4 regions of the Peribacillus sp. RS7 genome follow, and region 1 is predicted to be linked to each of the others. Evidence: riboswitches for the same ligand, from Rfam matches in the RefSeq annotation. Region 1 holds a riboswitch; each other region holds the start of a gene.
The links. A riboswitch is a leader RNA that binds a small molecule or an ion and turns the genes downstream of it on or off. The one in region 1 is predicted to bind thiamine pyrophosphate.

Region 1 (2,202 bases):
CTGACTCCCATATTATCAGCAACAATAATAAAAGAAAGAAGGGAGCCCCCTTCTTCCAAATTACCCTTCCGGTCATGCCCGATATTTCTCCGTTAACGTATCCATCGTAATTCCGCTCGGCTGATATAATATTTTCACTTGGGATATGACATTCGGCGAGCCTAATTCAATCATTCTTACATTCATTTTTTCTATCACGGCAAAAAGTTCGGAAAGCTCACCCTCCATTGTCGTTTCTAGCGGGTGAACTTCATACTTGATACCTGATTCATCAATGATCTTGATTGCTTCGTCGACCAAAGGGATGACATCCCCTTTAGGAATAATTTGTATACTAATTAATGAATTGGCCATTGTATTTCCTCCTATTTTGGTAAAAATTCATTGGTAAATGCTTTTTCAGGATTGAAATCACCTTCAAGAAGCTTATTTTCCGTCATCCAATCACTGTAATTCTTCCAAATTTCAAGCTTTTGTTCACCCCAACGCGGAGCATCATCCTGATACTTAGCTGCAAGCCACTCCTGGCTTTTCTTCACTAGTTTTGCATCAAGATCCGGGGCAGACTTAATTAGCACGTCTGCTGCATCACCAGGGTTCTTTATCGCAAACTGGTACCCTTTCGAAGCTGCATTAACGAATGCTTTAACAGTCTCGGGATCCTCTTTTATCATCTTTTCATTCGTTGTCAAAACAGGTGTATAGTAATCGAGCTTATCCGAGTATTCGGTTAAGTAAACCATATTAAGCTTTTCATTTCGCAACTCTGCCTCAATACCTGTCCACCCATAATATATCCAGGCAAAATCTATATCCCTTTTAACCGAAGTGAAAAAATCCGTGTCTCCTGTATTCACTATATCCACTTTATTTACATCCGCATTTTCTTCTTTCATTAGTGAATCAATAATGGCCTTTTCAACCGGAGACCCCCAGCCACCATACGTTTTCCCTTCAAAATCCTTGGGTGTTTTAATGTTTTTTGCCTCAGGTGAAGCAAATCCAGAGGTATTGTGCTGGATGACAGCAGCTACCGAAACAATCGGGACGCCTTGCACGCGGGCCTGCGTAATGCCCTCCTGGTAGCCCACGCCAAATTCGGATTTCCCTGAAGCGACAAGCTTATCAGCTCCAGCTTCACCTGGCATGATAATATCCACATCCAGACCTTGTTCTTTAAAATATCCTTTTTCCTTGGCTACATACAAACCTGTATGGTTTGTATTCGGTGTCCAATCGAGTACGACCGATACCTTTTTTAATTCTTTATTGCCTTCATTTTTAGATGCTTCTTCTTTTTCATTAGTTCCGCCTGCACCGCATCCAGCCAAAAGGAACAACGAAGTCAACAGTGGTAAGAATTTATTCAAGTTATTATCCTCCTACACATCATATAAGATCCATATGCCGGAACCATAATGGGGCGCCAGGGTCTATAAAAATACAAAAAACGCCCGAAGATGAATTCGGACGTTAACATACAAAACAGAAAGTCAGTAATAATATGTTCCCTCCGCTGGCATCATCCAGATCAGGTTCAAAGAGTCAGCATCTAAAGGACGCAATCTCAGCCAGCTTTACCGGCCCCCCTACATTTCTCGCACATATGAACTTTTCTCTCTCATTATATCAATTCATTCAGAAAAGGGAATACTAATTTGCTCCTTCTCCCTAATTGGAAAGGTATTCCTTCTAAATGTTTAGCACAGCCACCAAAACATCTTTTTGGAATGATAATCATTGTTAGCAAAATGATCATCCCTTTTGCCATACCAATCATTCTCGGTTGCCCTCATGCCTGAAACGCTCCAAATGGTCATTTCTTTGCATGCATTCATATAATGAGCATAACCTGTAGACTTTTTTGTGTACTGGTTTTATAAACCCTTCATTTCATAAGCAAAAGGTGGATATGGTCATGATAAAGATTAATCACAAATGGTTAGATGTCAGTCAAATCCAACCAGGTATAGTATCTGATACATCGCTTGAAATTCTCCAATTGCTGGCGGAAGATTCTAACGCTTTTGAATACCGGAACTTCGGATACCTTAATTTCGATATACAACTGAGGCACCGAGTCATCGATGCCGCCATTTCGTTAGATAAAAGTGGTCCAGAATTTTCCACACTTGATGAATCGGCAAGCAATGAACAATATTGGCGCGTTTCAAAGGATGGCACATTTACCCTTCAGCCAGG
Region 2 (2,202 bases), 2.7 Mb from region 1:
TCGTTATTAGGTCTATTTATAACAATCTTATATTCATCTTCAAGTACTTTTAACGGGGCATCGTAAAGGTGCCTTTCATCAGAGGTTTTGTATACTCCATTGGCCAATAACTCTTCAATAAGCTTTGCCTTCCTCTGTTCAATCCTCTTAAATAATTCCGCCATGTAAATGGCTCCTTTCCTAGTCATCATAGAGCCTGCTTCTAGTTGAGCTAAACTGTATTAACTGGTTTGATTTTCACCAAATTATATATACCTTTTTTATTATGTCACTAAACGTTATTCCGCAAAAATAAAAGCCTCTTCTAATTCAAGAAGAGGCTGACAGTGTCCGTACGGCTCTTCTTATCTTCCAAGCATATGCTTGTTGGATTTAGCACAGTTCCCAAAATGGGTCTGCTGCCGAGGTTTCTTTGGGCCAAGTCCCTCCACCTCTCTGGATAAGAATTCAATATATAATTGATGTAGACATGATTTTATCTCAATAATCATCAAATGTCAATTACCTGGATCTCCCTTTTTTCCCGTGCCATAAAGGATTACCTCTTTCAAATACGGGTTGCATTTTCTTGTCTTTCTGATATGATGTCAGTAATTACATACAATTCACACCACTAGGGGAGTCTTTTTTAAGACTGAGATGGAATTAGTTCCGGACCCTTTGAACCTGAACCGGCTCATACCGGCGGAGGGAAGTGGATGATATCGTCCATTTACAGACTTTATCCATCTACCCCGTTCCGTATTCAGGAGCGGGTTTTTTTTATTGGGTGTAAACAGGGGGATCCATTTTAAAGGAGGATGAACAATGGAGAATACTAAATTAGAAACATTCAGTGATAGACTTCATGGACGGGCAAAAGAGATTTGGAAAAGGAACCATTCACATCCCTTTGTCCAGGCAATTGGAAACGGCACACTTCCTGAAAAGAAATTTGCCTATTACCTGAAGCAGGACTATATCTATCTCATGGATTATTCCAAGCTCTTTGCTTTAGGTGTCATCAAAGCTCATAATATCGAAACCATGGCAAAGTTTGCGAGTATTTTAAATGAAACCCTTCAAGTTGAAATGAATATCCATCGGCATTATGCTGCGGAATTCGGAATCAGCTCCAAGGAATTGGAAGATACAGAACCCACACCAACCACTCTAGCCTATACGGGTTACATGCTAAATGCAGCTCAGCACGGCACTTTGGCAGACCTGATAGCATGTCTCCTGCCATGTGCTTGGGATTATTATGAGATCGGTTTGCTATTGAAAGAACAAAATGGTGATGCATTGGAAAACAATCGCTACTCTGATTGGATAAGGTCATATTCATCTCCTGAATTCGGTGAAGCACACAAGTGGCTGATTGCTTTGTTGGAAGAATTAACAGAAGGCATGCCCGAAAAGGAACTACTTAGATTAGAAAAGCACTTTTTGGTGACTTCCCGATATGAATATTTATTCTGGGATATGGTTCAAAATGAGCAGAATTGGCCACTGTAGGTCGTTGATATGATGATGAATCCAATCAAGAAATTGACATTGACCGCCATGATTACGGCTATAACGACTTTAACCAGTTCATTTATTTTCATCCCTGCCGGATTTGCGAAAGTCTTTCCTATTCAACATCTGGCAAATGTCCTGACAGCCGTATTATTGGGACCTGCTTATGCGGTAACACAAGCTTTTTTAGTTTCCATCATTAGAAACATGTCTGGTACCGGTTCAATTTTCGCCTTTCCTGGCAGCATGATCGGTGCACTTTTGGCTGCCGTCGTATATCGAAAAACACAAAGCTTAAAATTCGCTTGTTTAGGGGAAGTGATCGGGACCGGGATTTTCGGGTCCCTAGCCTGTTATCCACTTGCAATCCTCCTATTGGGAGAAAAAGCTGCTCTTTTTGGTTTTTTACCAGCTTTTATGCTTAGTTCATTCGCAGGTGCGATTTTAGCTTTCATATTACTTAAAATACTTCTAAAAAATAATTATATGAAGGGGTTTTTTTATGAAAACAGCATTAACCATCGCAGGCTCTGATTCAGGGGGCGGTGCTGGAATACAAGCGGATTTAAAAACATTTTCTGCACATGGGGTCTTTGGAATGTCAGCAATCACAGCCGTAACCGCACAAAATACAATGGAAGTGCGTTCAATTCAGGCCATCGATACAGCTATCATTTCTGATCAAATTGCAGCCATCTTTGA
Region 3 (2,202 bases), 2.6 Mb from region 1:
ACACATCCCGTCGTTGAAGTTGAACAGCGAGAACAAAAGGTAATTGACACCCCTTCCCCCGTCGAGAATAGTGTTCGGAACGCAGAAAGTAATACGTTGAGATTGCTAAGTGAATGTCAAGTCAAGGGGAAATTCGAGATATTGGAAGGACATGCGCCAGATAGCATATGTGAATATGCAGAAAGAACTGCGGCCGACCTAATCGTCGTCGGCAATAGCTCTAAAAGCGGTTTGGAAAAATTCTTTCTTGGAAGTACAAGTAGTTCAATTGCGAAAAACGCACCCTGTTCGGTATTCATTGCAAAATGAAATTGAGCCGGTTCGCCCTGTACGTATCGTTTGATCATTCTCCGAAAAAAGCCGGATTCTTGTAGAATCCGGCTTTTTTGTTAATAGGCTTTTTTCAGTAATACATTTGAAGCTGCCGAATATAACATCATCACCACAATGGCCGATAAAATAAAACTGATCAGCATATAGGTCCCATTATAAATGAATGAATAAACCGCTACTGGCTGTCCTTTTGGTGCTGCAGATCCAAAAAACACGATTCCAGAAGTGAAATGACATAGAAACCTCAGGAAGCTTCCCAAAAACATGCCGCCAATCCCGTATAATTTCGCTTTGGAACGCTTTTCCTCTTTATAGCTGTTTACAAACTTGTTCATGAATACACCGGATATCCCGACAACCATAAAGGCAAGATAATAATCAATGAAGCCTTGGATCGGTGTTCCGATCCATGCTGTACCACTGACAATCTGCAATAGTCCAAGTAACAATCCGGCTAACATCCCACCTTTTATGCCCCAACGATATGCCATCAGAAAAATAGGTACCATGGCTATTGAAATCGAACCCCCTTGAGGCCAGATTCTTGAAAAAATGAATCCAGAGACCATATCCAGTAATAAAGCCAATGATGCAAAAATGGCGACCTCTGTCATGAATAACGTTTTATTTTTCATCAAGCCACTCCTTACTCCAAAAATGATAAAATGTCCATGAGTTCCCCCTGCCAATTTTGCGCAAAAAAAAGCAACACCGGGGCGGTAATGGATGCCCAGTATTGCTTGTATCCAAAACCACATCCCTACGCTAGTGCTAACTATCAGGTTCATAGGGTCTGAACTCAACCGTTCACTCTCAGCCTTTTTGGCTCCCCTTGTGGAAGTATTTATTTTTCGATCCTCGGTTAGAATATACTACTAGTTTCTTTAATTGACAACTAAAGAAACTGTATATGTCAACAACTTGTCATTCCCATTTTATGGCGATATTCTTTCTTATAACCAACTTCTTTACATACCTTCAATACACCTGCAATTAAGCAAGTTAGATGGCTAAATACGACAATTTTTCTATAGACTCACTAAGGTTTGTTTTGTTATCTTTATTAAGCCTAATTTACATAGGGGAGGGAATGGACATGGATAAACATTCGATTTCAGCTGAAAAAGGCGCCTACATAAGCATTGCCGCTTACATATTCTTGTCTGCCCTTAAATTGTCATTTGGTTATTTCGGTGATTCTAAAGGACTTTGGGCAGATGGTTTAAATAATACGACCGATATCATCGCTTCCATAGCCGTATTGATTGGTTTGAAAATTTCGAAGAGACCTCCAGATGATAATCATTCATATGGACATTTACGGGCGGAAACCGTAGCCTCGTTGGTAGCTGCCTTCATTATGATCACCGTAGGCCTGCAGGTTGTATTCAGTGCTGTAGAATCCTTCTTCCAGCAAGATTCAACAACCGTTCCCAATATGCTTACCGGTTATGTCGCCCTATTCTCTGCAATCTTCATGTACGGAATCTACCGTTATAACTTAGCATTAAGTAAAAAGATCAACAGCTCTTCCATCTACGCCGTTGCACAGGATAATCGTTCCGATGCCCTTGTCAGTGTTGGTGCTTTCATTGGAATCATCGGTACTAAGATGGGAATCCCTTGGCTTGATGCAATAGCTGCAGCAGTCGTGGGGGTCATCATATGCAAAACGGCCTGGGATATCTTTCGGGATGCCTCCATCTCTTTAACCGATGGTTTCGACGAGCAGCTCCTACAAAAGATCGGTCAAACCATTATATTGACAGAAGGTGTAAAAGACATGAGTGAAATTAAGGCCCGTATGCACGGAAGTGAAATCCTGCTCGAAACTACCGTTCATGTTAACCCTCTTTTGACCGTCATCCA
Region 4 (2,202 bases), 2.4 Mb from region 1:
AGGGTTTTCCATCAGAAAAGGTAAGTATGATGTTCATCGTACATTTTGCTGATTTTAAGAAAGATGCAGGGATTTTCTGAATAATTATTCTTTTTCCATTGGTTGTGGTTTATTATTGTAATAGTGTAATTTTTACGAATTCAATAATAGGGAAAGAGGGTGGACATTTTGGTGAAGGCAGTTTTTTTTGATTTAGATGATACATTATTATGGGATCAGAAAAGTGTAAAAGAGGCTTTTGTGGCTACATGCGAAGTGGCTAAGGAGAAATATGATTTGAATGTCGACGAGTTTGAAGAAGCTGTGCGGAAGGAAGCGCGTGAGCTTTATTCTTCTTACGATACATATGCTTTTACTCAAATGATCGGTATCAACCCATTTGAGGGGCTATGGGGAAATTTTCAGGATGATCATGATGAATTCCGGAAGATGGCCGGGATTGCACCGGCTTATCGGAAAGAAGCGTGGACGAGAGGCTTGAAGGCATTAGGGATCGATGACCCGGAATTTGGGCTTGAACTGGCAGAACGTTTCCCTGCCGAGAGACGCAAAAAGCCATTTATCTATGAAGAATCATTCCGTGTGTTAGATGAATTAAAAGGGAAGTACAAATTGCTATTGCTTACGAACGGGTCTCCTGAACTGCAAAACACCAAACTTGAAATTACGCCTGAACTAGTTCCTTATTTCGACCAAATCGTCATTTCTGGTGCGTTTGGAAGAGGTAAACCGGATGCCTCCATTTTTGAGCATGCTTTGGAAATCATGGAGCTTGATAAGGATGAAGTATTGATGGTCGGCGATAATTTAATGACGGATATCCTTGGAGCGTCACGGGTAGGCATAAAGTCGGTTTGGATAAATCGCCATGATAAGGAACGGAATGAAGTGCTTCCAACCTATGAAATCAAGCATTTAGAGGAGCTTTTCCCAATCCTTGAGAGCCTGTAAAATTACTCTTCAAGTAACGAATTTTGGAGAGGTTGAAATAAAATATTAGGTCTTTTAAATTATTTACAGAGTGAAAAGGGTGATATATAGTTACCCTGTAATCAATTAAATTATTTAGACTAGGGGTGTCCAATAAAAGTTGGGCTGAGAGAGAAGCGCTTAAGCTTCTTAACCCTCAGGACCTGATCTGGTTCATACCAGCGTGGGGAAGTTAGAATCTACTAAACAATGACCATTTCAATTGGTCATTTCTGTAGTCATACTAACGTTAGCCGGGTCTTAAATATGAGACCTGGCTTTTTCGTGCGAAATGGATTGGATTTTGTCCTTTTTAAATGAACTTAAAAAGGAGAAATGAAATCATGAGTAATTCAGTAAATGACATGAACGTTTCAATTATGTCCAGTTTTGCTGGGAGTAAAAAAGTGTATGTTGAGGGATCTAGACCTGATATTAAAGTACCTATGCGTGAAATTAAGCTAAGTCCGACTACAGGGGCATTCGGCGAAGAGGAGAATCCGCCTTTACGAGTTTATGACACAAGCGGTTTCTATACGGATTCAGAATATCCCATTGATATTCATAAAGGTCTTGCCCCGATTAGACGCAACTGGGTCCTGGAACGGGAAGACGTTGAAGAGTATGAAGGACGTGAAATAAAACCAGAAGATAATGGGTATAGAAAAGTGGATTCACAATCCAAAGTAGAAATTTTTCCGGGATTGAAAAGAAAACCATTGCGTGCGATGGAAGGGCAAAACGTAACCCAGCTCCATTATGCCCGTAAAGGTATCATTACCCCAGAAATGGAATTCATTTCGATCAGGGAAAATGTTGCCCCTGAGTTTGTAAGAGAAGAGGTAGCTAGCGGACGGGCGATCATTCCGGCAAATATTAACCACCCTGAAAGTGAGCCCATGATCATCGGACGAAAATTTCATGTGAAAATAAATGCGAATATCGGAAACTCAGCTGTTAGTTCATCGATCGAAGATGAAGTGGAGAAAATGACTTGGGCTACACGATGGGGAGCCGACAATATAATGGATCTTTCCACCGGAAAGAATATTCACACGACCCGGGAATGGATTATCAGGAATTCGCCTGTGCCAGTTGGAACTGTTCCGATATATCAAGCATTGGAAAAAGTGAATGGAGTCGCGGAAGATTTAAATTGGGAAGTTTTTAGGGATACATTAATCGAGCAGGCCGAGCAAGGTGTCGATTACTTCACCATACACGCTGGTGTCC

Region 2: linked by a shared signal. The riboswitch ahead of tenA (thiaminase II) and the one ahead of ACDZ29_RS02955 (ABC transporter substrate-binding protein) in region 1 are both predicted to bind thiamine pyrophosphate.
Region 3: linked by a shared signal. The riboswitch ahead of thiT (energy-coupled thiamine transporter ThiT) and the one ahead of ACDZ29_RS02955 (ABC transporter substrate-binding protein) in region 1 are both predicted to bind thiamine pyrophosphate.
Region 4: linked by a shared signal. The riboswitch ahead of thiC (phosphomethylpyrimidine synthase ThiC) and the one ahead of ACDZ29_RS02955 (ABC transporter substrate-binding protein) in region 1 are both predicted to bind thiamine pyrophosphate.

What each region holds. Positions count from the first base shown of each region.
Region 1 covers NZ_CP168135.1:571,162-573,363, forward strand. Annotated here, with positions in the region: gene ACDZ29_RS02945 (ABC transporter permease) at 1-76, opposite strand, end outside; gene ACDZ29_RS02950 (thiamine-binding protein) at 73-354, opposite strand; gene ACDZ29_RS02955 (ABC transporter substrate-binding protein) at 366-1,370, opposite strand; TPP riboswitch at 1,492-1,601, opposite strand; gene ACDZ29_RS02960 (protein-glutamine gamma-glutamyltransferase) at 1,919-2,202, shown strand, end outside.
Region 2 covers NZ_CP168135.1:3,493,380-3,495,581, reverse strand. Annotated here, with positions in the region: gene ACDZ29_RS17565 (Fur-regulated basic protein FbpA) at 1-188, opposite strand, end outside; SAM riboswitch class I at 342-446, opposite strand; TPP riboswitch at 606-710, shown strand; gene tenA (thiaminase II) at 808-1,497, shown strand; gene thiW (energy coupling factor transporter S component ThiW) at 1,513-2,034, shown strand; gene thiD (bifunctional hydroxymethylpyrimidine kinase/phosphomethylpyrimidine kinase) at 2,003-2,202, shown strand, end outside.
Region 3 covers NZ_CP168135.1:3,209,491-3,211,692, reverse strand. Annotated here, with positions in the region: gene ACDZ29_RS16130 (universal stress protein) at 1-309, shown strand, start outside; gene thiT (energy-coupled thiamine transporter ThiT) at 390-968, opposite strand; TPP riboswitch at 1,074-1,176, opposite strand; gene ACDZ29_RS16120 (cation diffusion facilitator family transporter) at 1,430-2,202, shown strand, end outside.
Region 4 covers NZ_CP168135.1:2,933,663-2,935,864, forward strand. Annotated here, with positions in the region: gene ACDZ29_RS14780 (HAD family hydrolase) at 169-951, shown strand; TPP riboswitch at 1,063-1,177, shown strand; gene thiC (phosphomethylpyrimidine synthase ThiC) at 1,311-2,202, shown strand, end outside.